Regions from separate parts of the Paenochrobactrum glaciei genome, predicted to be linked through region 2. Evidence: riboswitches for the same ligand, from Rfam matches in the RefSeq annotation. Region 2 holds a riboswitch; each other region holds the start of a gene.
The links. Region 2 has a riboswitch for cobalamin ahead of ABDZ76_RS14955 ((2Fe-2S) ferredoxin domain-containing protein). Riboswitches for the same ligand answer to the same signal wherever they lie in the genome.
Positions count from the first base shown of each region.

Region 1: another riboswitch for cobalamin. It lies ahead of ABDZ76_RS07940 (CbtB domain-containing protein); the one in region 2 lies ahead of ABDZ76_RS14955 ((2Fe-2S) ferredoxin domain-containing protein).
Region 3: another riboswitch for cobalamin. It lies ahead of ABDZ76_RS03875 (ribonucleoside-diphosphate reductase subunit alpha); the one in region 2 lies ahead of ABDZ76_RS14955 ((2Fe-2S) ferredoxin domain-containing protein).

Region 1 covers NZ_BAAADE010000002.1:331,432-341,231, forward strand. Annotated here, with positions in the region: gene secD (protein translocase subunit SecD) at 1-1,933, opposite strand, end outside; gene ABDZ76_RS07915 (hypothetical protein) at 2,065-2,439, opposite strand; partial or broken gene ABDZ76_RS07920 (mechanosensitive ion channel domain-containing protein) at 2,848-5,190, shown strand; gene ABDZ76_RS07925 (hypothetical protein) at 5,330-5,605, shown strand; gene ABDZ76_RS07930 (hypothetical protein) at 5,643-5,921, shown strand; gene ABDZ76_RS07935 (cobyric acid synthase) at 6,362-7,828, shown strand; cobalamin riboswitch at 7,889-8,120, shown strand; gene ABDZ76_RS07940 (CbtB domain-containing protein) at 8,170-8,358, shown strand; gene ABDZ76_RS07945 (CbtA family protein) at 8,449-9,165, shown strand; gene cobU (bifunctional adenosylcobinamide kinase/adenosylcobinamide-phosphate guanylyltransferase) at 9,171-9,689, shown strand; gene cobW (cobalamin biosynthesis protein CobW) at 9,693-9,800, shown strand, end outside.
Region 2 covers NZ_BAAADE010000009.1:13,795-23,594, reverse strand. Annotated here, with positions in the region: gene ABDZ76_RS14970 (ABC transporter permease) at 1-285, opposite strand, end outside; gene ABDZ76_RS14965 (ABC transporter permease) at 282-1,202, opposite strand; gene ABDZ76_RS14960 (ABC transporter substrate-binding protein) at 1,212-2,702, opposite strand; gene ABDZ76_RS14955 ((2Fe-2S) ferredoxin domain-containing protein) at 2,745-3,542, opposite strand; cobalamin riboswitch at 3,639-3,831, opposite strand; gene repA (plasmid partitioning protein RepA) at 4,108-5,289, shown strand; gene repB (plasmid partitioning protein RepB) at 5,286-6,293, shown strand; gene repC (plasmid replication protein RepC) at 6,497-7,696, shown strand; gene ABDZ76_RS14935 (aldehyde dehydrogenase family protein) at 8,067-9,449, shown strand; gene ABDZ76_RS14930 (TRAP transporter substrate-binding protein) at 9,481-9,800, shown strand, end outside.
Region 3 covers NZ_BAAADE010000001.1:806,490-816,289, reverse strand. Annotated here, with positions in the region: gene ABDZ76_RS03885 (heavy metal translocating P-type ATPase) at 146-2,785, shown strand; gene cueR (Cu(I)-responsive transcriptional regulator) at 2,795-3,196, opposite strand; cobalamin riboswitch at 3,307-3,624, shown strand; gene ABDZ76_RS03875 (ribonucleoside-diphosphate reductase subunit alpha) at 3,739-6,606, shown strand; gene ABDZ76_RS03870 (ribonucleotide-diphosphate reductase subunit beta) at 6,696-7,820, shown strand; gene ABDZ76_RS03865 (Glu/Leu/Phe/Val family dehydrogenase) at 7,916-9,181, opposite strand; gene ABDZ76_RS03860 (alkaline phosphatase) at 9,569-9,800, shown strand, end outside.

The DNA.
Region 1 (9,800 bases), on a different contig from region 2:
AAAGCGTCTGAACCGCTTCACGCATTTTGGCAACAGCAACGGATTGAGCTTCTTCGCCACCATCCTGACGCTGCATACGGATCAGCACATTGTTCGGACTGCCGGCTGTTTGCAGTGCCACTTCACCTAGTTTCAAATCGGTGAGAGTGGAGCGAAGCTGGCCTAAATCGGCAGGTTGCGAAGTGATGATTTCCGCTTGAATACCGCCCTTGAAATCAATGCCGTAATTCAATCCCGGTGCAATAAAGAGGCCAATGGAGGCAAGCGACAGAACGATAGAAACACCGATGCCAAAGAAACGCGCTTTCATGAACTTGTAATTGGTATTTTCAGGCACCAAAGACAGAATTGGTTCAATATGCAGCACTTTCATTTTGCGGCGGCGAACAACCCACTCCATGATAACGCGAACAATGGTGATCGCGGTGAACATGGAAATAGCGATGCCGAGCATCATAGTGACTGCGAAACCACGTACCGGGCCTGTACCAAAGAGGAACAGCAATACGGTTGCAATCAATGTGGTGACGTTGGCATCCACAATGGTGGAATAGGCAATTTTGAAGCCCTTATCGAGAGCGGCCATCGCTCCCATGCCTTTACGGGTTTCTTCACGAATACGTTCGTTAATCAGAATATTGGCGTCAACGGCGATACCAATACCCAGAATAATACCGGCAATACCCGGTAAAGTCAGCGTTGCACCAAGCAGGCTCAAAGCTGAAAGTGTCAAAATTGTATGTAGAAGCAATGCGACATTCGCAATGAGTCCCCACACGCCATAAAGAGCGATAATGAGAACAGCAACAAGCAGGAAGCCTACAATACCGGTGTAAAGACCCATTTTAATGGCATCGCCACCAAGGTCGGGGCCAACGGTGCGTTCTTCAATCACAGTGAGTGGTGCAGGCAATGCACCGGCACGCAGAAGTGCGGAAAGAACAACGGATTCTTCTACCGAGAAGTTACCGCTGATCTGACCCGAACCGCCGGTGATCGGCTCACGGATAACTGGGGCGCTTAGAACCTTGCCGTCAAGAACGATGGCAAAAGGTCGATTGACGTTTTTGGTGGTGATTTCAGCAAACTGACGGGCACCCAGAGAGTCAAAGCGGAATGAAACGATTGGCTCATTGGTGCGTTGGTCAAAGCCGGCGCGTGCATCAGTCAGGCGTTCGCCGCTCAGTGCCACCTGATCTTCAATCGGATATTGCATGCCGTCTTTGGCATCCGGCAGGATGGAGACACCTGGAGGTGGGGTATCGTTGACCGGTGCATCGGCCACCATATGGAAGGTCATCTTAGCAGTGGAGCCGAGAAGCTGGCGCAGATGTGCCGGATCTTGCAAACCCGGAAGCTGAACCACAATACGATCCGAACCAACACGCTGGATGGAAGGTTCAGCGACACCAACCTGATCCACACGCTGGCGGATGATTTCAAGGCTCTGCTGGAGAGCAGCGTCAAGACGATACTGGAAGCCTGCTTCAGTCATATTGAGGCGGATCTGATTGTCCGACTGAGTGACTTCAATGTCGTTGATCGCAGCGCCAAAACTATTGGAATTGACCTGTGTAATCAATGTGCGCAGGGCAGTGTCAGCTTTTTGGCGGGCATCGGCGTCAGGAATAGCAACAACAACACTATCACCGGCAATGCGGATGGATTGCGGCTGAATACGTTCTGAACGCAGTTTTGAACGCGCATCATCAAGCAATGAACGCAGACGGTCTTTTTTCAAGCCTGCTGCATCAACTTCCAATACGAGATAGGAGCCACCGCGAAGGTCTAGACCGAGTGTGACTTGTTTTTTAGGGAACCAGCTTGGCATCGCATCGAGCTGCTGCTGGGTAAAGAAGTTGGGCAATGCGATGATAAGCCCGACCAGAACGATCAGGCTATAAAAAGCAATGGCCCATTTGGATGTGCGCATAGTTTTTTAATCCGGAAAAGGCAGCCAGTCTGAACGGATCAGAATAGCGGCTAATGGGTGGTTGCAAGCTCTGGTGAATGACATTTGTCAAAAAAACGTATGAGACCTGCCGGAGGGGAAGTGCTGAAAAATTATCGCGTGAAAAAAGGTGGTGCGCGTGCGCCGGTTGAGGCGACGGGCAGAGCGATTAAATTTTCGGCAAAATAGATGATTTGCAGGCCGGTGAAATATTCGGCGGCAAAATCAAAAAGAACTGCACCAAGAAACGGATCAACATTATCAAAGCGCTGCGGTTTGAATTTATGCTGATAAAGTTCGGCAACAGACGAGCGGGATGGCAGATTAGCCGGTGCTGACTGGTGACGTCCGGTTGGTGTTATCCGCAAATCAGTTTGGCTGATTGCATTAAGCTGAATGATTGCTTGGTTTTTTTCATCAGAAGAAGCGTTGAATTGTGCAATCAGAAACAGAGTCAGAAATGAAACCAGAATCGAAAAAAGCACCATGAAATCATGTGCTTGTTTATTCAATCTATGTTTCACATGCTTTGCCAAAAGATGGGGCCTGTGCCGTTTGCGTTACAATTTTTAGCTTTCTAAGTGCTGGAAGAATAACACATAGAAATCTGATTGAGAATCCTCATTAACCAACTGTAACGCTGCTCACAAGGAAAATACGACCATTATCTTAACGCAGGCGTAAAATTACCCTATGCTGGCCGCGGATTTTAAATATAAGCAAATTATGTTTTTCGATTGAAAAGACACGTATTTTGCCAAATGATGCAGTTTAATAATAATGCTGAAACAATGCGCATTGCAGATGATTATAAAAGGGTAGACTGGGTGAGAAAATTGAACCGGTTATTTTTACCAAGAGCTATCATTTTATCAATTATCTGGCTTATGGCGGCTCTGTCCGTTCCGGTGTTGGCGGAAACAATTGCAGATGAAAAACGTCCTATTATCAATGAGCTGAAGCAATCTGTTGCGCAGCTGGAGACTAAGCTTGAGCAAAGCCTCACCAATGATGAGGAGCTGGCGGCGATCAAGCTGAAGCTTGATGATATATCACGCAAGCTCTTGGAAGCTGGTGTTTCTTTCCGTCCGCGCCTGACTGAAATCAACTCGCGTCTGGAACAATTAGGTGCAGCACCGGGGGATGGGCAACCGGCAGAAGCCGATGTTGTGACCGAAGAGCGGGCACGTTTGGCGAATGAAAAAGCGCAAATCAATGCGGTGTTGGGGGAAACAGAAGATGCCTCCCTGCAAGTCAATCGCTTAAGTAATAAAGTGATTACAATCCGCCGTGATCTGTTCAGCAGTACTTTGTCACAGCGTGTACAGATTGACTATTCCATGGGCGCTAATGTCACGACTGCTGCGGGGGATCAGCTGACGGCACTGGGCAAGATCGTCCGCTCATGGTGGCGTTTTGTTGTTTCGTTCAAGCTAAATTCGTTTCTGGCAGCCACTTTCTTTGCGTTTGTAGCCGCAGTTCTTTTAGAATTGGGAGCGCGTTATTTTCTTGGCACAATTTATCAGCGCGATCCCGAGGTCGAAAGCCCTTCTTATTTAAGTCGTCTGTCGGTGGCTTTCTGGTCAACACTCATTCCGTCGGCAGCCGTTGGCGTTTTCTTTGCGACCACTTATTTCTTCCTTGATTATTTTAATGTGCTGCGCAGCGATATTGCGCTGATTTTACGGTCTGTCTTTAGCTCTGCCGGACTTGTGTACTTTATTTACCGTATGGCAAAAGCGATTATTAGCCCTGATATGCCGGCATGGCGCTTGATGCCGATTGCACCGCGCTCAGGGAAAGTGTTGTTGGCGCTGGCTACCACTGCGGCTTTGGTCAATGGTCTCGATTATGTTTTTACAACCGTTAATCAGGTTTTGTCTTCGCCATTGTCACTGACTGTTGCCAAAAGCTTGGTGTCCTCGCTGCTGATTGGTGCATTGATTATCTGGATTGCTCTGCTGAAACCTATTCAGCGTGAAGATGATGGTGAAGTGCATAGCTGGCCGAAGCTTGCGAAAATTCTGCTCTTTGGCTTGGGCGCTATTCCGGTTATCAGTTCGCTCGGCGGCTATATTGGTTTTGCGCGTTTTGCCTCGCAGCAGATCATGGTGAGCGGCGCGTTTTTGATTATGATGTATCTGGGCTTTTTGACAGCCCGTGCCATCATTGAAGAAGGTGCATTTAAATCGACCAAAATCGGTCACGGACTGCAAAACAAGTTTGGTCTTGATGATAGTTCCATGGATCAGGCTGGTTTGATTGTCGGTATTTTGATCAATCTGATGGTGCTGCTTATCGGGTTGCCGCTGATATTGATGCAGTTTGGTTTCCAGTGGAGCGAGTTGAAAGATACTTTCTTCCGCTTGATGACCGGTTTCAGTATCGGTGATTTCTCCATTTCGCTGACGGGTATTCTTACCGGCGTTGTTTTATTTTTAGTGGTTTATTTCTTTACACGCTGGTTCCAGCGCTGGCTCGACACCACAGTGATGGTGCGCGGCCGTGTGGATGTCGGTGTGCGCAACTCCATTCGTACTGTCATCGGTTATATTGGCCTTTGCTTGGCTGGATTGGTTGGTATTTCAGCCGCTGGTTTCAACCTCTCCAATCTGGCACTCATTGCCGGTGGTCTCTCGCTTGGTATCGGTTTTGGTCTGCAAAATATCGTGCAGAACTTTGTTTCCGGTCTGATTTTGCTGGCCGAACGTCCGTTTAAAGTGGGTGACTGGGTGGAAGCAGGGACGGTTAGCGGTACGGTGAAAAAAATCAGTGTACGTGCAACGGAAGTGGAAACTTTCCAGCGCCAATCGATCATTGTGCCGAACTCGACCTTGATTAATGGTAATGTCGGCAACTGGACACATCACAACAAGCTTGGCCGTATCGAGATTAATTTTCAAATTCCGATGATGGATGAACCACGCCGTGTTCATGCAGTATTGTTGGATGTTGTGCGCTCCAATCCATCGGTGTTGAAAAATCCTGCTCCCTATGTTGCATTGACTACAATGACCCACTGGCAGCTTACTTTTGATATGTATGCGTTTTTGGCAGATATTACCGCTACAACCGATATTAAAAACGAATTGCGCTTTGCTGCAATTGAGCGCTTGCATCAGCTTAATAAAGAAATTGAAATGGAAAAGGCCGCCGCTGCTGCTGAAGCCGAAGCTCAGGCAAAAGTCGAGACAGAGGCGGAAGATGAAGCTGTCGTTCAGAAAGATGCGGACGCTTGATCAAGAGATTAAGAGTATAAAACTTTGTTCAGCTAACATTCAGCTTGAGTGTTCTATAGATTTAGCATTACTAGAGTAGACAGGGTGCAGCAAAGGCGGCATCCGATCCAAAAAGGGGCGATGGCAACATCGAGGCAATATGATCAAATTCGGTAAAGTCATTGTGATGACAGTTGCGCTTTCAGGAGCAGGTATTGCTCTGGCCGCGGCTGCAACTGTGACCAACGGTGACGGATCAGCCCAGACCATTGTTGTGACCGAAGGCGCATCCAAGCAAGAGCTGGTGATTGCTCCGGGCGAAACTGTCAGCTTCTGCCCGTCGGGTTGCTTTGTGACAATGCCAAACGGCGACCGTGAAGCGCTGAATGGTGGCGAAGCAGTAACGATCAGTGGTGGTCAGGCAAAGATTAAATAATTTTATAAAACCTGCTTGTTTTGACAGGCACGCATGAATGAAAGCCCGTAAGCTAAAATGCTTGCGGGTTTTTTTGCTTATATTTTGTAAAATCTTTTCAAGCAGAGGCAACCAATGCGGCGTTTTCACGTTGATCCAAGTGTTTAACTTTAAAATGCTACAATGGAGACGTAAACGAATGAAAATCTCACGCTTTGCCCCAATAGCTATTGTTCTCTTTGCATTTACACTCGTTGCATGTGCCAACACGGTTCGTGGTGTGGGGCGTGATGTGAAAGGGACAGCACAAGCGGTAGAGGATACCGTTAAAAATTAATGCTAAAATTTATACTTAACAAACATTTGAAAATGGCAAAAACCGCGCTATCCGAAGATGCACGGCCTTGCCAACAAACGCTTTGGCTCTCACCAAACAATACACCGGTGAGAAATACTATAAGCTCCGGTACGCAATACCTTATCCGGAGCATCGAGGCGGTTTGTTGCCGTCTCGATGATCTTTTTAACAGGACATTCTTACCGGATGGTTATCAGAAGCTTAAGTAAGTCTAAAGATTGCACTTTTTTGACTGTAAAATTGGCTGAAAAAAGCCAGTTTGTTAAAGAGTGGTAAATATCACGCGTCACTTTCGTGAAGATTTGTTCAGTGTGATTCTGCAATGCGCTTAACTGTAGTTTTGCGGCATTCAATAATTCTTTGCGCGGACATTTGTTTGGCCTCTATGCAGAACGTGCCGATTGCGATAGGTCACAATCATGACATGCGCGATAATGTTTCAAGGTACTGGCTCTGATGTTGGCAAAACGGTTCTTGTGGCCGGTCTTTGTCGTGTGATGCGCAATCGCGGGCTTAAAGTGCGCCCGTTCAAGCCGCAAAATATGTCCAATAATGCAGCCGTTACCGATGATGGCGGCGAAATAGGCCGCGGACAATGGTTGCAGGCATTAGCCTGTGGTGTGCCGACCAGCGTTCACATGAACCCTGTATTATTAAAGCCGCAATCTGAAACCGGCAGCCAGATCATTGTGCAGGGTAAAGTGCGCGGGCAAGCCAAGGGGCGCGACTATCAGCGTTTGAAGCCGCAATTTATGAATGCCGTGATGGAGTCATGGCAGCATATTTGTGATGGCGCTGATATAGTGCTGGTGGAAGGTGCGGGCTCTCCGGCTGAGATTAATTTACGCAAAAACGATATTGCCAATATGGGCTTTGCCACCAAGGCGGGGGTGCCGGTTGTGCTGGTGGGGGATATTGACCGCGGCGGTGTGATTGCTTCGCTGGTGGGCACGCATACGATTTTGCCCGAGCAAGACCGCGCGATGATTGTTGGTTTTCTGATCAATAAGTTTCGTGGTGACGTGACGCTTTTTGATAATGGCTTGCGCTCCATCACCGAATTTACCGGCTGGCCGTCTTTTGGTGTGGTGCCATGGTTGAAAGCAGTGGCGCGTTTGCCTGCCGAAGACTCAGTCGTGTTGGAACGTATGGTAGGCGTTCAAACGAAAGCGTTGAAAGTTGCTGTGCCGATGCTGGATCGAATCGCCAATTTTGATGATCTTGATCCTTTAAAAGCCGAGCCGGATGTTGAAGTGGTGATGGTGCGGGCAGGTGAGGCAATACCTGCTGATGCAGGGCTGATTATTTTGCCCGGCACTAAATCGACTATTGGTGATTTAAAACGTTTGCGTGAAAATGGCTGGGACACTCAAATTCATGCTCATGTAAAGCGTGGCGGCCATGTCATTGGCATTTGCGGCGGCTATCAAATGCTGGGGCAAAAAATCAGTGATCCGAAGCATATTGATGGCGATACGGCTGACGCTGACGGTTTAGGCCTTTTGCAGATGGAAACTGTCATGAAGGCCGAAAAAACACTTGGTCAGGTGCAGGGCACAGCTGTGGCCTATGATGTGCCGGTTGATGGTTATGAAATTCACTGCGGTGTGAGCCACGGGCCGGATTGTGCGCGTCCTTTCGCATTGATTGACGGGCGGTCGGATGGCGCGGTTTCTACTGATGGTCGCATTTTTGGCACTTATTTACACGGGCTTTTTGCGTCCGATAGTTTCAGGGCAAAATTACTGGCAGAGCTTGGCGTGCATGGTGCTGGTTTTAATTATCGGGCCAGCGTTGACGATGCACTGAACGAGCTTGCTGATAATCTTGAGCAATATCTCGATGTGGATGCCTTGTTGCAGTTAAGTTTGCCGGTCAAAATTTAAACCTTCATCCACAATCAGCGAAGCCTCAAGTCGATTGACGATCACAATCGCACAGCATAATGTCAGGCCATTGCATCAGGTTTTCATCATGTTGGATTGATGGACGAAGAGGGAATGCGTGAAATGCTTGTAATAAGCATTTTGATAGCAGCCGACCCCGCGACTGTAGAGCGGTGAGGGATGTTGCCAAGCTGGTTTTTTAATGAAACCAGCAGCCACTGGGAAACCGGGAAGGCGGCTTCATCTTCACGACCCGCGAGCCAGGAGACCTGCCTGTTTGCAAAGGGCATATTGCCTGCACCTAAGGGGAGGTTTTCCCTGCTGCCTGCACGGAGGTTGTCATGGCTGCACACACAAATAATAGCGCATCGGATGTGCTTTCCACACCGCTTGCTGCCCGTTTGGGTACGGCACTTGTTGCGTTAATGCTTGGCGTTTTTTTGATCTATGGTGTTGGTTTGGCGCATTCAGACATGCTGCATGATTCTGCACATGATATGCGCCATTCTTATGGGTTCCCTTGTCACTAAGTTACCGCTCGGAATTTTGAGGGGTTCATTCATTTTGGATGATGAAGTGATGCTCACGCATGCGTGAGTTTATTTCTCTATGGGGGAATTATGTATATTCGTTATTTATTGGCGGTTTTAGCAGCTGGTCTGATTGCAGGGCTGCTGATGACGCCTGCTATGTATATCAAGACAGTGCCACTGATTTTGCAGGCCGAAATCTATGAAGACGCCTCCGGTGGTCATGATCATGGCGAGACATCAGAAGCGGCAGCACCACATAGCCATGGTGATGCTGCTGAGGATGAAGAAGAAGGCGCTGAACTGCCTTTCGGACGCCTTGGCAATACAATTTTGGCCAATTTAGTTGCTTGTGGCGGCTTTGCGCTGGCCTTGGGCGGCACGGCTTTATTGTTGGGACGTCGCGTGACCAAGCAAAACGGCATTTATTGGGGACTTGCCGGTTTCTTTGCGGTGTCATTTCTGCCGTCTCTCGGGCTTTCACCGGAATTGCCAGCCATGCCGGCAGCCGATCTGGCAGAGCGTCAGCTTTGGTGGGTTGTGACTGTTATTTTATCGGCAATTGGTATTTATCTTCTCGTGTTGCGCGCTGAAATCTGGGCGAAGATTTTAGGTCTTGTCGCCATTGTTGCACCGCATCTTTATGGTGCGCCACATCCGGAAGATATTTCTTCACCGATCCCGTCGCTGCTTGCGTCGCAATATGCAGTGGCAACCACAGCCACGAATTTGTTTATGTGGGTGGTGATTGGTTTGACGCTTGGCTGGCTGGTGCAAACCTACGCATCCGCAGAAATCGAGGCTTGATAAGCATGCCGTCGGGAAAAATTACGCTTGTTCTCGGCGGCGCTCGCTCGGGAAAATCAAAATACGCTGAAAACTGTGCGGAAAGCTCTGGCCTGGAGCTATTTTATATCGCTACAGGGCGTGCTTATGATGATGAAATGCGCTCGCGTATCAGTATTCATCAAGACAGACGTGGCCTGAACTGGACAACGGTTGAAGAACCGCTTGATCTGGCGGGATCATTGTTGAAAACGGCTGCGCAAAATCGTTTCGTGCTGGTTGATTGTTTAACGCTCTGGGTCACCAATCTGATGATGGCAGAGCGCGACATTGACGCTGAAACGACGCGGCTTTTAGAGGTTTTTCCCAAACTGTCCGGTGAGATATTTTTTGTCTCTAATGAAGTGGGATTGGGCATTGTGCCTGACAACCGGATGGCACGGGAATTTAGAGATTATGCGGGTTTTTTACATCAGCGCGTGGCTGAAAAAGCTCAGGAAGTTTACTTTATGGCGGCAGGATTGTCGTTGAAAATGAAGGGATAGAATATGCAGGGTCAAAAGATTCCGGCCACCGTGATTACCGGCTTTTTAGGATCGGGTAAAACCACCATGATCCGTAATTTGCTTGAAAATGCGAATGGCAAGCGCATTGCC
Region 2 (9,800 bases):
GTCATTTAAAACGGCAGCCATTGTGCCAAACAATGCCCCGCCCGAAAAACCAACGAGCATCACACAGACAATCACACTCCCCGTGCGCCAGCCGCCCACCATAATGCGCGAAAGTAAATCGCGCCCCAGATGATCTGTGCCAAGCCAATGGGAGAATGACGATGAGGCATAACGATTGCCCAGATCAACCATGTCGGGATCATAAGGCTGCCAGAAAAATCCGAGCACGAAAAACAGACTTAACAGACCGAGCAGACAATAAGGGATAAGACGTGATATTCTCATGCGGCACGCGGATCCAAACGGCTTAATATCGTGAGGATTATTGCATTGAGCACCATCATCCACAGAGCTACCACCATCACATAAGCAATCAAAACCATATGATCGCGCGCCGAAATACTCTGTACCAAAAACTGGCTGATGCCGGGCAAGTTAAACAAAATCTCCATCGTTGCTGTGCTGCCGATCACCCATCCCGCTTCCGATCGCACAGCACTCAACATCGCATAAAGGGCTGAGCGATGGCCGTGATGCCAGCAAGCCTGGCGTATGGATAGGCCTTTAGCCAGTGCCGTGGTGAAATAAGCCTGTTCACGCGTATGCAATAAATCGCGGCGATAAACCCGCGTCAGCACACCAAGCGAATGCAGGCTGATGATAATAATCGGCAAAATATAAGCGCTGTAACTGCCAGAAAACGGACGCAGTATTTTAAAATAAACGCCGAAGAACCATAACAAAATAAGCGCTAACCAGAAGCCCGGCATTGTCTGCACAAAGATCGATAAAAAGCGGCTGGCACGATCAATGACGCCTTTGGGCTTCAGAGCTGCAAAAAAGCCAAACGGAATAGCCAGTAAAATTGCCAGTGTCAGACCGCTTAAACCAAGCGCTAATGACACGGGCAGGCGGCGCAAAAATTCAGTTAAAACCGGCTCGCCTGTGCGAAAAGAGCGCCCCCAATCGCCACTGACAAAACCTTTCAGCCATACCAGATAACGCTCCCACAATGGCAGGTCGAGCCCCCATTGTGTGCGCAGTGCTGCCACCGTTTCATCAGTGGCAGCAAGATTCCATGCACGAATGGCAATCATCACCGGATCGGCAGGCATTGAAGCTATAATGCAAAATGCCAATAGCGATATGAGCAAAAGGCTCAAAGCGCTGCGCGTCACACGTTGAATGATTGCCTGCATCATAATGCTATTTTACTCGCCCATATCCGCGCGCAGCACATGATAATCCGAGCCCCATGGCTGGTAATTTTCCAACCGCTTGGAAAGGCCAACCGTCCAAACCGGAGAAACAAGGAAGGAGGCCGGAACATCTTCAAACAGTTTTTCCTGCGCCAGACGTGCAATGTCTACACGTTTTGCCATATCGGTTTCACTGGCAAAACCATCAATGATCGTGTCAAACGCGCTACTTGCATAACGACTGAAATTAAGCGATGCACCAGTGCGCAACATCGAATTGAGGAAGAAAGCCGGATCACCTGTTGGTGCGGTATGCTGTGCCCATAAGAAGACATCAAAATCGCCTTCAGCACCATATTCATTACCATTTTCAACGATTTTTGTTTCTACCTGCGCACCCATCGCCATCAGCGCTGATTTCATCACCGGAATCATGGTCACAAAATCGGCACGCTGCGAGTAGGTAGCAACCAGCAAGGACAATGGCTTGCCGTCTTTTTCACGAATACCAGACGCGTTCTTCACCCAACCGGCATTATCGAGAATTTTCTCAGCCTCGGCTAAGTCTGTGACACGCGGCTCTTTCATCGCAAACGGGAAATAAGCGGCATAAGCGCCAGTGGCAATATTGCCGGCATTGATCGACTGAATAAGTTGTGTGCGGTCAAGTGCCAGATCAATGGCGCGGCGCACCTGCACATCTTGCAGGGCAGGGCGGCTTGTATTGAGGAAAGCAAAATACTGATAGCCGACATCAAAAGATTTTAACACCAGATCAGAATTGTTTTTCAAACGCGGCAGAGTTTCGGATGGCAGGCCAAAGGCCAGATCCAGCTCGCCGGATTCAAACGCCAATGCCAGACTTTGACTGTCGCCGAATTTTTGCAAATGAACAGGTGAGCGTTTTTCTGCACCTTCAAAATGCGGATTGGCAATCAGTTCAAGCGATGTATCAGCCTTAAAAGCGCTGATCGCATATGGACCTGTATAGACCGCCTCGCCCTTGTCGTTAAGCTTATAAACAATGAGCGGCCATTCGGCAAAAAGCGCCTGAATGAGTGCCACCGGTTTTTCGGTGTTGACCATCAGTGTCAAATCATCCGGCGTTTCAAACTTAATCAGACCACCGGTTGCGTGCGCCGCTTTATTGAGTGCAAATGTATTATCAAAACCGGAAGCAATCGCTTTCGCCGTCACGGGCGTACCATCTGAAAATGAGCGATCTTTTTTGAGCGTGATTTTCCAGTTAAGATCATCAATGCGCTCGGCCGTCTGCGCCAGTTCCGGCACCAGTTCACCAGCCTGATTAACCGTGTACAGATTTTCACCAACACCATGACTTGCCAGCGCCCAGCCGTTAGAGCCTTTCGCCGGATCAAGTCCATTGGTCATAAAGCTTTGCCCGATGCGCAAAATTTCAGCGCTGTGCGCAATTGAGGCAACACCCACCAATCCCGATACAACAATGAGGGAAGCCAGCCATTTCTTTAAAATTGGACGCATGATAATCTCCGTTGAGGATGCGACATAAGACACTTAGAAATTTTAAACTTTGCGCAAGCGCTGCTTTTTACCGCTAGCGCTATAGGCATAATCTTCCACCGGCTGACCACCCAGCAGATGCTCAGTGATGATGCGATCAATCGCTTTTTCAGTGACACCGCCATACCAAGTCCCATCAGGAAAAACCTGCACGACCGGCGCCAGATTGCACGGGCCCAGACAGCTGGTTTGCGCACTCATCATACCGTCTCCGACGATGCGTAATTTTTGCCGCTCCTGCTCATTGCGCAAGTGGCACCAAATCGCATCAGCCCCTGCCGCCTGACAGGCACGACCTTCACACACCAACATGCGATATTTTTGCGCCGGTATCAGCGAACCTTCATTAAACGGTTTTTCCAGCGGGGGGAGGGGAATGGATTGTACTGTCTGCTGCAACAGGTTTTTGAGAAGCTCCGCCCAATGCGGGCTTTTATCAAGCGTCGCGCCCAGCTTAATTTCCGGCCATGATTTGTCACTTTCCTGCTGCCAGCGGCGCAGCGCTTTAGTGATCCATAGCTGAAAGCTCGGCTCCATCGGCAAGACAAGCGGCAGCACCAAAATCTGATCAAATGACTGCTCTGTAAGTTCCAGCAAAGCCTGTTTGAAAGACGGGCGCCCTTGCTCACTAAAGGCATAGATAATGTGAGCCTGCGGATATTGCACGGCTGCAAGCTCGGCAAGCTTTTGCATATCCTGATGAGGCGCTGCGGCAAAGGCAGATTTAGCAAGCAAGATCACAGCCTCTCGTGTGGCTGCTGCCACAGGCACTTGATCTTCTAAAGCTCCAAACTGATCCATATTGACCTCCACCTCAAATCCAAATGAGGCGGAAAGAAAATGCGCATATGGTTTAATAACACCCATTGGCGCATTCTTGCGGCACACCCCGACCACAGAATTCATCGCGTCAGGGCAGGTCTCCTGGCTCACGGGTCAGTGCTTTCAAGCCGCCTTCCCGACAGTTTCCTGTCAGTGACATATTAGCTTTCAGCTCGCCGTTCACAGTTGCGGGTCAGCTCCGGTCTTGCACCGGATTCCCTCTTAAGCTTCCGGCGTCAACCGGAAGACCATGACGGTGCAAAACTATAGTGAGGCGTTGATAAGTCAAGCGGGATTGAGGCACTTTCCAAACTGTTCCCAACAGGGAACTATCAAGCACTGAGATACGAATTGAAGCGTCAATTTTAAAAGTTCCCAGCTGGGAACTCGTGTAAAAATGGGCATTTGCACTTAACTACAGAATCGGACATATTGAAGCTACGCTAAATTGTCGTATTTCGGAAAGTTTGCGTATTTTGAAGGTCGTTAACTGCTTGTTAACCATATGTGGTCTAGAGCAATATACGGTTTAAGGAGAAATCGGTTGTCTCGTCATTTAAGCAGTTTGCATTTTATGAACACCTTTTCGAGCAAGCTCGACAAGGCGCTGAATAATTTATCCCTTGCACAATATCCGCCGGATGCTTTCCGCACCATGCGCAAATTCACCTCCACTGAGGTCGCAGGCTTATTGGGCGTGACCGAAGCTTACATTCGTCAGGTCTCGTTAAAAGGGCAGGGGCCTGAACCGGAAACACTGGCCAATGGTCGCCGTCTTTATACACTGGAACAAGTGTTGGAGCTGCGGATGTATCTGGCCGAAAACGGCCGCAAAAAATGGATTAATCCGCGCCGCGTTGAAGGCGAGGAATGCCAGATCATTGCCGTCACCAACTTTAAGGGCGGCTCGTCCAAAACATCCACCACCATTCATTTAGGTCATTGGTTGGCTTTGCGCGGCTATCGTGTGCTGGCCGTTGATATGGATCCGCAGGCATCTTTAACCTCGCTGCATGGTGCTTTGCCTGATTTTGATTATCGCGACGGGGATACGCTCTATTCCTCCATCCGCTTTGATGATCCGATCCCAACACAGCAGATTGTACGCAAAACCCATATTGCCGGTTTTGATGTTATCTGTGCCGGTTTGGAACTGACCGAGTTTGAAACCTCCGTAGCGCTTGAAATGCGTAAAAGCGGTGGCACCGGTTTCTTGCTGCGTGTTTCGCAAGCGCTTGAACAAGTGGCCGATGATTATGATGTTATCCTGCTGGACTGTGCGCCATCACTCAACTTCCTCACGCTTTCATCGCTGACGGCTGCAACCGGCGTTCTCATTCCGGTGCCGGCGCAAATGCTGGATGTGGATTCCACCGCCAAGTTTTTGGAGCTTGCTGCATCTTACATGCAAATCCTTGATGAAGCCGGGGCAGGGGCACAATGGGACTTTGCTAAATTCCTGATTACCAAATTTGAAGCCAATGATCATCCGCAAGCCAATATGCAGGCTTTGATGCGTCAGGTCTTTGGTGAAGATTTGCTGCTTAATGCCGTTTCCAAATCAACTGCTGTTTCTGATGCTCTTACTTGGAAGCAAAGCCTTTATGAAGTGCAGCGCGCGCGTTTCTCTGCACCTAAAACCTATGACCGCGCAATTGAATCCATCAATGCTGCAAATGCAGAAATTGAAAACCTCATTGTAACTGCATGGGGACGTGAATTATGAGCCGTAAAGATTCAAGAGGCATGTTTGCTGCCGTTCTCGGCAAATTGGATGAAGAAGCGACAACCGAACAAGCAACCGCGCGTTCGGCTTCGCCACATCTGATGAAAGTCGCTGCCGGTGTACGCCATATGCAAGAACGCAGCGAGCTGGCCGAACGTTTATTGAAAAACGCCGATCAGATTGTCGAGCTGGAGCCGGAACTTATTCTGCCCTCCACAATTGATGATCGCTTTGACAGCGCTTATGATGATGCCGCCATTGCTGAAATTGTTGCCTCCATTGAAGAGCGCGGCCAGATCGTTCCGGGTCTTGTGCGTCCGCTTGAAAATGAACCAGGCAAATTTCAGATCGTTTATGGCCGTAGACGTTTGGCAGCCGCCAAACAATTGGGCATCAAATTTAAAACTGCCATTCGCAGTTTAAGCGATGAAGAAGCGGTAATCTTTCAGGGTGAGGAAAACACCGCCCGTGAAGATCTCTCCTTCATTGAAAAATGTCTGTTTGCTGTGGCGCAGGAAGAGGCCGGTTTCAAGCGTGAAACCATTTGTGCTTCCCTTTCTACCGGCAAGTCACATATTTCCGAAATGATCCGCATTGGGCAATCCCTGCCAAAGTCAGTTCTTTATGCGATTGGCAAAGCGCCCGGCATTGGTCGCGGTCGTTGGGAAGAATTTGCCAAATTATGGCAACAAAATACACCAGATCACGCCATCGAAACCCTGCTTTCGCATACTGATTTTAAAGCATTAAGCTCTGATGAGCGCTTTCTCAAAATCCTGAGCAAGCTAACCTCTCGTCAAAAAGCACAGGCTCAGCCTACACAAAAGCCGAAAAACTTATCCAACAGCACCCAATGGAATGCTATAGATAGGGCAGTGAATGTGTCGGTGAAGAGGAGCCAGAAGAAAACGACATTATCGATTGAAGCTGCTGACAGTACAAAATTCGCTGATTTTATTACCAATCAGCTGGATGAGTTATACGCAGCCTTCAAGAGACAATAGGGCGGTGAAAATCGTCCGATGATAAAAATTTAACCAGGAGCGCAACCGCAAAAGAAAAAGGCCACCAAAACGTTTCCGTCATGGAAGCCCTTCTCAAACCTTAAGCACGTTTAGAATCGCATTTCCATGAATCCCTGTCAAGCCTTTGGAACGTCTTTTGGGCGAACAAATTTCTTTTGCCTGAATTTAGAGGGTGAAGAACCATGGATGTGCAGTTTGCAACGACCCCTTTCGGGGGGCGAACGATATCGCTTGACCTTTTGTCAGCGCAACATCTTGCCCGTAAATCCGATATAAAAGATAAAAAAGCTGATAAATGGCAGCTTTATAAAGCCCTTTGTGAAGGTCGTTCGCACTTCAATGTCAGCGATCGTTCCTTAGCTGTGCTCAGCGCTCTCTTGTCTTTTTATCCTGAAACAGTGCTGAATGAAGAAAGCGGTCTTGTTGTCTTTCCTTCCAACAAGCAATTGTCACTACGTGCCCATGGCATGCCTGACACAACCTTGCGTCGTCATTTAGCCGCGCTGATTAGTGCCGGTCTTATCATTCGTCGTGATAGCCCCAACGGCAAGCGCTATGCCCATAAAGACAAACAGGGTGCTGTACAGGAAGCCTTTGGCTTTTCGCTCGCTCCGCTGCTCGTGCGTTATGATGAAATTATTCAGGCAGCAGACCAAGTTGCGCAAGCTAATCTCAAACTAAAACGCACCAGAGAACGCATTACCCTTCAGCGTCGTGACATTGCTAAACTTATCGATGTGGCTCTCACTGAGCAAATGTCAGGTGATTGGACTGTGCTTTATGCAGGTTTTAGAGCCATTGTTGATGCTCTGCCGCGCCGTGCCACACTCAATCAGCTTGAAACCATTTTAGCTGCACTCAATGCTTTACGTACGGAAGTTGATAAAACACTGAAATTAAATGAAAATACCAAGAAAATGAGCGGCAATGACTGCCAAAATGAGCGGCAGCATAATGAATCTAATACTAATTATTTATTTGAATCTGAACCAGCTTTAGAAAAGATTGAAACAGATTTTTCGGCCAATGTTGAAGTTCAAACAAAACATCCGTCTCTCACGCTCAGTCTTGTTTTAAAAGCCTGTCCCGAAATTACAGATTATGCAATCAACGGAATTGAAAACTGGCGCGATCTGATAATCACGACAGCACAATTGCGTCGCTATCTTGATATTTCCACCTCAGCCTATCAGGATGCGCTTGATCAGCTGGGACAAGAAAATACAGCGATTGCAATTGCTTGTATTTTACAACGTTCCAACCATATCCAGTCAGCTGGCGGCTATTTGCGAACGCTTACAAATAAAGCACGGGCAGGGGAGTTGTCTATTCCGGCAATGGTTATGGCCAGCCTTAAAACAATCAATAAGTATAAATTATAGATCATATTTCGTATGATAATTTTTATGATTAATACTATATCTGTAACAGAGGTGCTTTAGTGTAAGTCTCATTGCAAAATTTAGACAGTATTGAAACGCTGCATTGTAAATAAGAATGAACATTGATGCGTTCTTGACTTATATGAAATGCTATCAAGCTGCTGACGAAAATTGAGAACAAATTAATGCTCACAAGGGACAACCTCTGCGGCTCAAGATGCGCATGAAACAATTATAACAACACGTTGCGCTACTTCATGCTTGCTGTGCAGTCCATCTTTAAAACTTAATGCTATTATCATTTAACGAATTAAATTGACTAATGTAAACGCTTACATTAAATATGTAATCGCTTACATGGGGAATCATAATGATTGCAATAAACGTTTATAATCCGGCGAAGCCTTCAGAAGTTGTCTGGACAGGAAATGAAACTGGGATAGAAACCATTCCAACAATGCTCAGTAAAGCAAAAGCTGCACAAAAAAGCTTTGCGCATCTTTCTGGGCGTCAACGGTATACAATCATTAGTAATTTTCTTGATGCTTTAGAAAAACGCAGCAGCGATATCGCGGAAAGAATGATTTTAGAACAGGGTAAACTTGCAGGGGAGGCTGCAGGTGAAGTTGCCAAGTCGTTGACAGAAGCGCGCTGGATGCTCGGCCGTTGCCTTGAGCAGGTGGGTGAAGTGATGGCATCAATGCGCCCCGATGTTAAGGCGATGAAACTCCGGCGCCCGCGTGGAGTTATTCTAGCAATTACCCCGTGGAATTTTCCAATTTTAACGCCACTACGCAAAGTTATTCCAGCTTTAGTTTTCGGTAATGCTATCGTCTTAAAGCCATCAAGTGATGCTCCGGGGGCCGCCACTATTCTTTATGACGTGGCTTGCGAAACATTACCAGCTCATCTTGTCACAATACTTTATGGTGGCAGCAAAGTGGCTAATGCCGCAATTTTATCAGAAGATATTGCGGCAGTGACTTTTACTGGCTCGACTGATGTAGGTAAGCTAGTGATGGCCAGTGCAGCTCAGGGTTTGAAAGAAGTTTCCTTAGAACTCGGTGGAAAAAACGCTGTTATTGTGCACGATCCGGAAAATCTTGATGCTGCATTAGAGCATATCGTGCGATCGGCATTTGCCAATGCAGGACAGCGCTGTACTGCGGTTAGTCGTGTTCTGGCGCATGAAAAAATACGTCATGACGTTATTGAGGGACTGAAGCGCAGAATTGCGACATTGCGACCAGGTGCTGGTCATGATGCACGCTCAACCTTGGCTCCCTTATCAACCAAAGGGCAATTCGAAAAAGTCGCCTCAGTCGTTTCAGATCTCCAGCCAGCTCAAGCTTCTATTTTGATCGGTGGCAAGCCTGCTAAAAATGACAATGGCGGCTATTTTTTCGAACCGACATTGGTGGAAGTTCATGAAAAAGATTGTTTCCTGAATACGGAAGAGGTTTTTGGTCCTTTGTTGGGTCTTGAGTTTTACCAAGATGTGCAGGAGGCAATCGAGCGTGTGAATGATACGCCTTACGGCCTTTCTGCATCCGTTTTTGCATCATCTTTAAGTGTTGTACGTGCGTTTGAAGAAGGTATCGAAACAGGAATGCTGCACATAAACCATGGTACTTTTCCGGATGAAAATATGCCGTTTGGTGGTTGGAAAGCCTCTGGTATCGGTGCAGCAAGTGTGGGGGCAGAAGCTGCACAATTTTTCACGCGTGTGCAGGCTGTTTATGAAGGATTATAAGGTCTAAAAATAATTTTAGTGGGAGGAATGAATGAAAATTTTACGGACAATGGCAGCAGCTTCTTTGCTGACTGCTTTGATGGCTGGGACGGCTGTTAATGCTGCTGAGAACCCGATCGATTGGCGCAGTGTACAACATGCTAAAGTAGACAAGCAACAAGTCATGCGCATCGGTCATTCGGTAAATATGGAATGGTCATCACATACGGCCGTTTTAAAGCGTTTTGCTGAGCTGGTTGCTGTCTATTCAGGTAATGAAATTCGTGCAGAACTCTATCCCGGTTCACAGCTTGGTGGTGAAGTGGAGATGTTACAGCAAGCGCGTCAGGGTGCTTTGCAAGTGTCTTTACC
Region 3 (9,800 bases), on a different contig from region 2:
CTTCAAAAAAGCTCTTGACCTTCCAATGATGGGAAGGATTAATTTAAACGCCATGATGAACTGCTTATGCGGTTGCTTTTGATAATCACGATTGTGCTTGAAAGCGTTAATTGCATAGGCACAATGATGTGGCAGGGGATGTCCTATGAGCCAGAATAATGACAGACAGTTAGCAGGCAATGCCTTGTTAACAAAGTATAATTTCAATGTAGACGGCATGACCTGTGCCTCTTGTGTGGGGCGTGTGGAGCGTGCACTGACAGGCACTCAAGGTGTGGAAAAAGCAACCGTTAATCTGATGACGGAACGCGCCCATATTGAGGTGAGTGACAGCAAAATTACAGCAGATGATTTGGTCAAAATCATCGGTGGTGCAGGTTACAAAGCCGAGCTGATTGATGAACAAAAGCCGGTGGAAGCGCCGAAAAGCTCTGGTTGCGGCTGCGGCTCTAAAAAGGCTGCTAGTGCGCAAACATGTGAGTTCGAAGTCAAACCTGCTGCCGCTTCGGCAGCGACCGCAGCATCGCAAAAGTTTGACTTAAACATTGAAGGCATGACCTGCGCTTCTTGTGTCGGCAATGTTGAACGTGCCTTGCAAGCTGTTGAAGGCGTTGCATCAGCCAGCGTTAACCTTGCCACTGAGCGGGCGCAGATTATGGCTGACGGCGCGTGGGTAAACACGAACAAGCTGATTGAAGCTGTGGCAAAAGCTGGCTATCAGGCACGTGAAGCCGATGTTGCCGCCAAGCAATCTGCTGGCGAAATGCGCGCCCAAAAACGCGAAAAAGAAGCGCAAACCTTACAGCGTCAAACCTTACTTGCTGTGCTGCTGACCCTGCCGGTCTTCATTATGGAAATGGGTTCGCATCTGATCCCGGGCGTGCATATGTTGATTGATCACACAATCGGCATGCAAAATAGCTGGTATCTTCAGTTTGTGCTGACAACATTGGTGCTGTTCGGGCCAGGCTTGCGTTTTTTCAAGCTTGGTATTCCTGCACTTTTGAAAGCCGCACCGGACATGAACTCGCTGGTCGCGGTTGGTACACTGGCCGCCTGGGGCTTTTCAACGGTGGCTACTTTTATGCCTTCCGTTTTGCCTGAAGGCACGGTGAATGTCTATTTTGAAGCCGCAGCCGTCATTGTCGCACTGATCCTGCTTGGTCGTTATCTGGAAGCGCGTGCCAAGGGCAGAACCAGTGCGGCTATCAGCCGTCTGGTTGATTTGCAGGCGAAAACTGCACGCGTTTTGCGTAATAACAAGGTGGTTGATGTGCCGTTGGAAGATGTGCGCGTGGGCGACCATGTGCAGGTCAGGCCGGGTGAAAAAGTACCTGTTGACGGTAGTGTCATTGAGGGTTCTTCTTATATTGATGAATCCATGATTACCGGTGAACCGGTGCCGGTTGTTAAAGAAATAGGCGCGGAAGTGGTTGGCGGCACTATCAATAAATCCGGCTCTTTTACCTATCAGGCAACCAAAGTTGGCAGTGATATGGTGATCGCGCAGATCATCCGCATGGTGGAAGATGCGCAGGCCGACAAGTTGCCAATTCAGGCGATGGTTGATAAAGTTACCCGTTGGTTCGTGCCCGCGGTCATGGCTGCTGCTGTTATCACTTTTGTGATCTGGCTGATCCTTGGCCAGTCGCCAAGTCTGGGCTTTGCACTGGTGAATGCCATTGCCGTGCTGATTATTGCCTGCCCATGTGCGATGGGGCTTGCCACGCCAACATCAATTATGGTCGGCACTGGACGTGCAGCGGAAATGGGTGTGCTGTTCCGTCGGGGTGATGCGTTGCAACGTTTGCGCGAAGCATCCGTGATTGCCTTTGATAAAACCGGAACACTGACCTTGGGCAAACCTGTTTTGGCTCATTTTGAAACAGTTGCCGGACAGGATGAGGCAAAAATCCTGACCCTTGCAGCGAGTGTCGAGGCACGTTCGGAGCATCCGATTGCCGCAGCTGTTGTGCAAGCGGCAGAAGATAAAGGTCTTGTCTTAAAGGATGTGCAGAATTTTAACGCCATCGCCGGTATGGGACTGGTTGCAGATGTCGATGGTCAGCAGGTGGCCGTTGGTGCCGGTCGCCATATGGCTGCGCTTAATATTGACATCACACCTTTGGAAAAAGTAGCCGATCAGCTGGCTTCTCAGGGGCGCTCGTCGATTTATGTAGCGGTTGATGGCCAATTGGCTGCAATTCTGTCGATTGCCGATCCGCTCAAGCCATCAACGAAGCAAGCGATTGATGCGCTGCATCAGATGGGCTTGAAGGTGGCGATGATCACCGGTGACAGCCGCCACACAGCAGAAGCGATTGCGCGTTCCTTGTCGATTGATCATGTGGAGGCTGAAGTGCTGCCGGGTGGCAAAGTGGATGCTTTAAAGCGTCTGTCGTCTAAGGGTGAAGTGCTGGTCTTTGTCGGTGATGGCATCAATGATGCACCGGCATTGGCGGCTGCTGATGTGGGGATTGCTTTGGGCACCGGCACGGATGTGGCGATGGAAAGCGCTGATATTGTGTTGATGTCGGGTGATTTGCGCGGCGTTATCAATGCGCTGGCCGTATCACGCGCCACCATTCGCAATATTCGCGAAAACCTGTTCTGGGCATTTGCCTATAATATCGCGCTTATTCCGGTTGCTGCCGGTGTGCTTTATCCGCTGTGGGGCACATTATTATCGCCAATGCTGGCGGCTGGTGCGATGGCACTTTCCAGCATCTTCGTGCTTTCCAATGCGCTGCGTCTGCGCAAGGTTAAACCTGCATTGCAGGTTTAACCGACACAATTATGTTTTGGCTACGTTGCTGGCCAAATCATGCAAAATCGGACAGTCAGGGCGGTTATTGCCCTGACAGTTCTGCGCCAGATGGCGCAATGTATCCGCCATTTCGCGCAACTGTTCCATCTTCGCTTCCAGCTCCGCCACATGGGTGAGGGCTATTTGCTTCACATCGGATGAAGCGCGGCTGTGGTCTTGCCAAAGCGTCAGCAAATCTTTGATCTGATCAAGCGAGAAGCCCAAATCGCGACCGCGCCGGATGAAGCGCAATGTTTCCACATCCCGTTTAGAGTAAACGCGGTAGCCAGCCTCGGTGCGGCCAGCCTTTTCAATCAGCCCGACCGTCTCATAATGACGGATCATTTTGGCACTTATGCCCGACGCAGTTGCTGCTTGGCCAATATTCATCATGTTAAAGCTCCGTGGTTGTGCTATATATAGGGCATCTCCTTATCCCTTTCAAAAAATAATAATTGTGCATCATGCAACTACATGTTGACGTTCGTGCGCATTGGCTGTCTATATCTAGTGGTCAAGGTCTCTCGAATCGCAAGATAGAGAGATAATAGGGAATCCGGAAGAGATGGTGCTAACCGCCGCTTAAACCGGAGCTGCCCCCGCAACTGTAAAGCGGCGAGTTTTTGTTCTTACAGCATCGACCCGAAACCGGAATCGGTTTTCGAAAGGGTACGATGCGTAAATTTTAGATTAGAGCGTCCTTTATACGTCCTGTCGGACGCATGGCGCTCTAAGAAGTCACTGAGGATTATCCTTGGGAAGACGGACAAAAGCACCGACCCGCCAGCCAGGAGACCTGCCCTGACACGAAATGTTCTCCCTGGGCGGGGTGTCCCGGTGGTGTGCTGGCAACAGAGCAGGCATTAGCCTTGCGCTCTCTTTCATGCATGCATCCGTTTGACCTTGCCCCCAACAAAAATTGGGGTAAGCCAATGTCGACTTCTATCTCACGTGAGCCTGCTGACGGCGACGCTTTTTCTGTCGTAAACGCAGCTAATGATTCCGAACCGGGCTATCAGGTTATCCGTCGCAACGGATCAGTGACACCTTTTGCAGGTGATAAAATTGCTGTTGCGCTGCAAAAAGCTTTTCTTGCGGTCGAAGGCACCAGTGCTGCTTCATCGCGCCGTGTTCATGATGTGGTTGCCGAGCTTTCTGAAGCTATTGTTGCTGGTCTTACTCGCCATGCAACGGCAGGCCGTACTTTCCATATTGAAGATATTCAGGATCAGGTTGAGCTGGCATTGATGCGCGGTGGCCATCATAAAGTGGCGCGCGCTTATGTGCTCTATCGTGAAGAACGTGCGCGCGAACGTGCCGAACAAGTGGCACAAAATCCGCAGGCAATACCGCAATTGCAGATGAAGAGCGCCAGCGGTCAACTGGTGCCGCTTGATGAAGCTCGCCTCAAACATGTTGTAGAAGAGGCATGTGCAGGTCTGTCTTCAGTTTCATCGGAAGCCATTCTTACCGAAACAAAACGCAATCTTTATAGCGGCATCACACAGGATGAGCTGGCGCTTGCACCTATTTTGGCTGCGCGTACTCTGATTGAAACCGAGCCTGACTATTCCAAGGTCAGTGCCCGCCTTTTGCTGGATAAGCTGCGCCGTGAAGTGCTGACCTTTGTTGAAGGCTCCCCGCGCGAAGCAACCCACAAGCAGATGTGCGAGCTTTACCCGAACTATCTGAAATCCTACATCCGTGTGGGTATTGATGCCGATCAGCTTGATCCGGAATTGGCGCTGTTTGATCTTGATCGCATGGCCGCAGCCATTCAGCCGGATCGTGATCTGCAATTTGATTATTTAGGTCTGCAAACCCTTTATGACCGCTACTTCCTGCATGTTCAAAACAAGCGTTTTGAGCTGCCGCAAGCTTTCTTTATGCGTGTTGCCATGGGGCTTTCCTTACGTGAAGAAGAACGCGAAGCGAAGGCGATCGAGTTCTATAATCTGCTTTCAAGCTTTGATTTCATGGCTTCAACGCCAACATTGTTTAATGCCGGCACACGTCGTCCGCAGCTCTCTTCCTGCTTCCTGACCACTGTTCCGGATGATCTCGACGGTATTTTCAAAAGCGTTAAAGACAATGCGCTTCTGGCTAAATATTCCGGCGGACTGGGCAATGACTGGAGCCGTGTGCGCGGCCTTGGTGCACGCATCAAAGGCACCAATGGCGAAAGTCAGGGTGTTGTTCCATTCCTGAAAGTTGCCAATGATACGGCCATTGCGGTTAATCAGGGTGGCAAGCGCAAGGGTGCTGTCTGCGCATATTTGGAAACATGGCATATCGACATCGAAGAGTTTTTGGATCTTCGTAAAAACACCGGTGATGACCGTCGTCGTACCCATGATATGAACACGGCCAACTGGGTGCCTGATCTGTTTATGGAACGCGTGGAAAAAGACGGTGACTGGACATTGTTCTCGCCGGATGAAACCCCTGATCTGCATGATCTTTATGGTCCGGCCTTCAAATATGCTTATGAAGCCTATGAGCAGAAAGCGGCTAAAGGCGGCATTAAAGTTTACCGCACATTGAAGGCCAAAGACCTGTGGCGTCGTATGCTGACGATGCTGTTTGAAACCGGCCATCCTTGGATCACCTTCAAAGACCCGTGCAATATCCGTTCGCCGCAGCAGCATGCTGGCGTGGTGCATTCATCCAATCTCTGCACCGAAATTACGCTCAACACATCGAATGATGAAGTTGCGGTTTGTAATCTGGGTTCTGTCAATCTGGCAGCGCACACAACACCGGAAGGCATTGATCAGGCACGTCTGGAGCGCACTGTAGCAACCGCTATGCGTATGCTCGACAATGTGGTGGACATCAATTTCTATACCATTCCGGAAGCACGCCGCTCAAACCTGCGTCACCGTCCGGTTGGTCTGGGACTGATGGGCTTCCAGGATGCATTGCAGATTTTGCGTCTGCCTTATGCGTCGGATGAAGCGATCAAATTTGCCGATCAGAGCATGGAAGCCATTTCCTATCATGCGATTTCTGCATCCGTTAATCTGGCAGCAGAACGTGGCAGCTATCAGAGCTATGAAGGTTCGCTTTGGTCAAAAGGCATTTTGCCAATCGACTCTCTGCGTATGCTGTCTGATGCACGTGCTCATAATAATTTAGAGAGCATGAAGCTCAATTATGACGAAACACTGGATTGGAATGCTCTGCGCGAACGCGTCAAAACCATTGGTATGCGCAACTCCAACTGTATGGCAATTGCTCCGACTGCAACCATTTCCAATATTTGCGGCGTGTCGCAGTCCATCGAGCCTGCTTATCAGAATCTGTTTGTTAAATCGAACATGTCGGGTGACTTCACAGTGGTGAATGCCGGTCTTATCCGTGATCTGAAAGCCCGCGGTCTGTGGGACGAAGTAATGATCTCTGATCTGAAATATTTCGATGGCAGCATCGGTCAGATCGATCGTATTCCGGATGATCTGAAAGCACTTTATGCAACGGCTTTTGAAATCGACACAGCGTGGCTGATCGAAGCTGCAAGCCGTCGTCAGAAGTGGATTGATCAGGGGCAGTCGCTCAATCTTTATATCGCTAATCCAAGCGGTAAGAAGCTCGACGAATTGTATCGCCTTGCATGGTATCGCGGCCTGAAAACCACTTATTACCTGCGATCCCGCTCTGCAACACATGTGGAAAAATCCACATTGAAGGGTACGGATGGCAAGCTGAATGCGGTGTCTGCCGCACCGATGCAGAGCATTCCGGCATCCGATGTGCGCGCTTGTTCTATTGATGATCCAACTTGTGAAGCTTGTCAGTAATAGAAGTCGTTACCGGCCAGCACTTGGCCGGTAACGGGCTGATACTGATCACTTTTCTTTGTTTCATCCCTATTTGAAAGGGTTTTATAATGTCTAATCTCGATTGGTCAGAGACCGAAAAGAACAGCACATCTGTCGCCTCAGAGGCAGATTTGTCTGCCGATGCAACGGGTCTGGGCTCGATTGAGCGTAACGCGGCACGTGTAACGGTTGATGAAAAGCGCATGATTAATGCACGCGCTGACGTTAACCAGCTGCTGCCGCTGAAATATAAATGGGCATGGGAAAAATATCTGGCCGGTTGTAACAATCACTGGATGCCGACCGAAGTTTCCATGCAGGCAGATATTGCATTGTGGAAATCTAAAGACGGCCTGACCGACGATGAACGCCTGATGCTCAAGCGTAACTTAGGTTTCTTCGCAGCATCCGAAAGTCTGGTTGCAAACAATATCGTGCTGGCGATTTACCGTCACCTGACCAACCCTGAATGCCGCCAATATTTGCTGCGTCAGGCGTTTGAAGAAGCCGTTCATACCCATACTTTCCAGTATATCGTGGAAAGTCTGGGGCTTGATGAAGGTGAATTGTTCAACATGTACCGTGAGGTACCATCGATCACCGATAAGGCTGCATGGGCGCTTAATTACACCCGCAATCTGGACAATGCCGAATTTAAAACCGGTACACCGGAAGCTGACCGTGACTTCCTGCGCGATCTGATTGCGTTCTATGTCGTGTTTGAAGGCATGTGGTTCTATACCGGTTTTGCGCAGCTTCTGTCTCTTGGCCGCCGCAACAAGATGGTCGGTATTGCCGAGCAATATCAGTACATTCTGCGTGATGAATCGATCCATATGAATTTTGGTATCGACGTTATCAACCAGATCAAGCATGAGAACCCGCATCTCTGGACAAAAGAGTTCCAGGAAGAAGTGCGCGACATGTTGCGTGATGCGGCAGAACTGGAAGCAGCCTATGGCCGCGACACCATGCCGAACGGTTTGCTGGGGCTGAATGCTGCGCTTTGTGAGCAGTATATGCACTTCATCGCCAACCGTCGTTGTGCACAGCTGGGCTTGGAAGCCGTGTTCCCTGAAGCGGATAATCCGTTTCCTTGGATGTCGGAAACAATGGATCTGAAGAAGGAGAAAAACTTCTTTGAGACCCGTGTGATCGAATATCAAAACGGCGGCGCTTTGAACTGGGATTGATATTTATCGATCTGATTTGAATAAAGAAAAGCCCCGCCGGTCAGTTGATCGGCGGGGCTTTTTTTGGTCAGACTTGTTCGTCTGTGGGAGGAATTTTAAGCAATAAAGTCGCTCTGGGTGCCGTGCGCTTCAATGGCCTGTGCCAAACGCAACAATGCGTGGACATAAGCACCGGTGCGCAGTGAGAATTTTTTCTCTTTTGACAGTTCCCAGATTGCACGGCCTTCGCGTTCCATGATGCTCTGGAGGCGCTGATGGATTTCTTCCAAAGTCCAGTAATAGCCCTGCTTGTTTTGTACCCATTCAAAGTAAGAAACGGTTACACCACCGGCATTGGCCAGAATGTCAGGCAGAACAATCACGCCTTTTTTCGCCAGAATTTCATCAGCTTCAGCGGTGAGCGGGCCATTGGCCAGCTCGACAATCAGCTTGGCTTTGATGGTTGCTGCATTGCCTTCATGCACCATGTTTTCCATGGCGGACGGCACCAGAACATCACAATCAGCAGCCACCAGTTCAGCCGGTGTCATGGCCTTGTGACCATGCTGGCCAACGGTGGAAACAACTGACTTGCCTTCCGCTTTGGCAGCAAAGAGGCTTTTCAGGTTCAAACCTTCGGCGCACTGAACTGCACCTTCCGAGTCGGAAACAGCGGTGATCTTGTGGCCATCGGCGCTGAAAAGACGTGCCATATGCTGGCCGGCATTACCAAAGCCCTGAATGGCCACACGCAAATTGCTGGCAAGACCTAAATCACCAGCCAGATGACGCACGAGATAGTAGCCACCGCGTGCCGTTGCATCATCACGACCAAGCGAACCGCCCAGTGCCAATGGCTTGCCGGTGATCACTGCCGGTGAGTGCTGGTCGACGATTTGTGAATATTCGTCAGCCATCCAACCCATGATCATTGAGTTGGTATAGACATCCGGTGCCGGAATATCACGGTCTGGGCCCAGAATTCCGGCAAAGGCCTGAATATAAGCGCGGGAGAGACGTTCCAACTCAGCTTTGGACAATTTACGCGGATCAACCTGAATAGCACCCTTACCACCGCCATAAGGCAGGTTCATCACGGCGCATTTGAAGGTCATCCAGAAAGCAAGCGTCTCAACTTCTTCAGCTGTTGCATCCGGATGGTAACGGATGCCGCCTTTGGTTGGGCCGCGGGTATCATCATAACGGCAGCGCCATGCAAGGAATGATTTGCGTGATCCGTCATCCATACGGATCATCAAACGTACTTTCATGGTCTCGCGCGCGAATTTCAATTTTTCGATCACATCCGCGTCGATATTAATATGGCTTGCAGCCTCATCCAGCCGCACTAATGCATTTTCAAGAAGATTGTCCTGTGACACGAAATCACCTTTCTTGCGTATGGCGTTATGAAAATATATTTTTGGAACCCCTATATGCACTTTTACGCAACAAAAGGAAAGAAAAAAGGACAGCACTGTTGTCCTATTTTTTATTGTCAGTACTCATTTTTTAAATTTTTCTGAAATATTGTGTGATTTTCGCATCAGTCGAAATCATGACTTGTCCAAGCCAGATTTAATCAATCTGTCATGATTTATACAAAGCACTGTCATAATGGCTGGCTAACAATCCCCCCGTACTCATTGTCCTCTCAAGGTCTTTACGACGATTACAATTGGGGCTTTTCCGGCATGCAAAGGGGTGGAACCAAAGATGGTTCCGATCTGTGGCCGGGAAAACATCCGCTAAAGGGGTTTGATAAAACCATGCGTCAACTTGTTAAATTACTCTCTGCCACGACAGTTCTGTCGGCTACACTTATTGCAACTGCATCGCAGGCAGCAACGGTGTATCCGCTTGACCGTGCAACGATTCTTGCCGGTTCGCCTTTTGATTTCAAAGTGGAATTCGACAATGTCGTCAAAGCGGATGACGTGAAAATCACGGTCAACGGCGAAGATTACAAAGCTGTTTTCGGCAAAGATGTTGAATTTATTG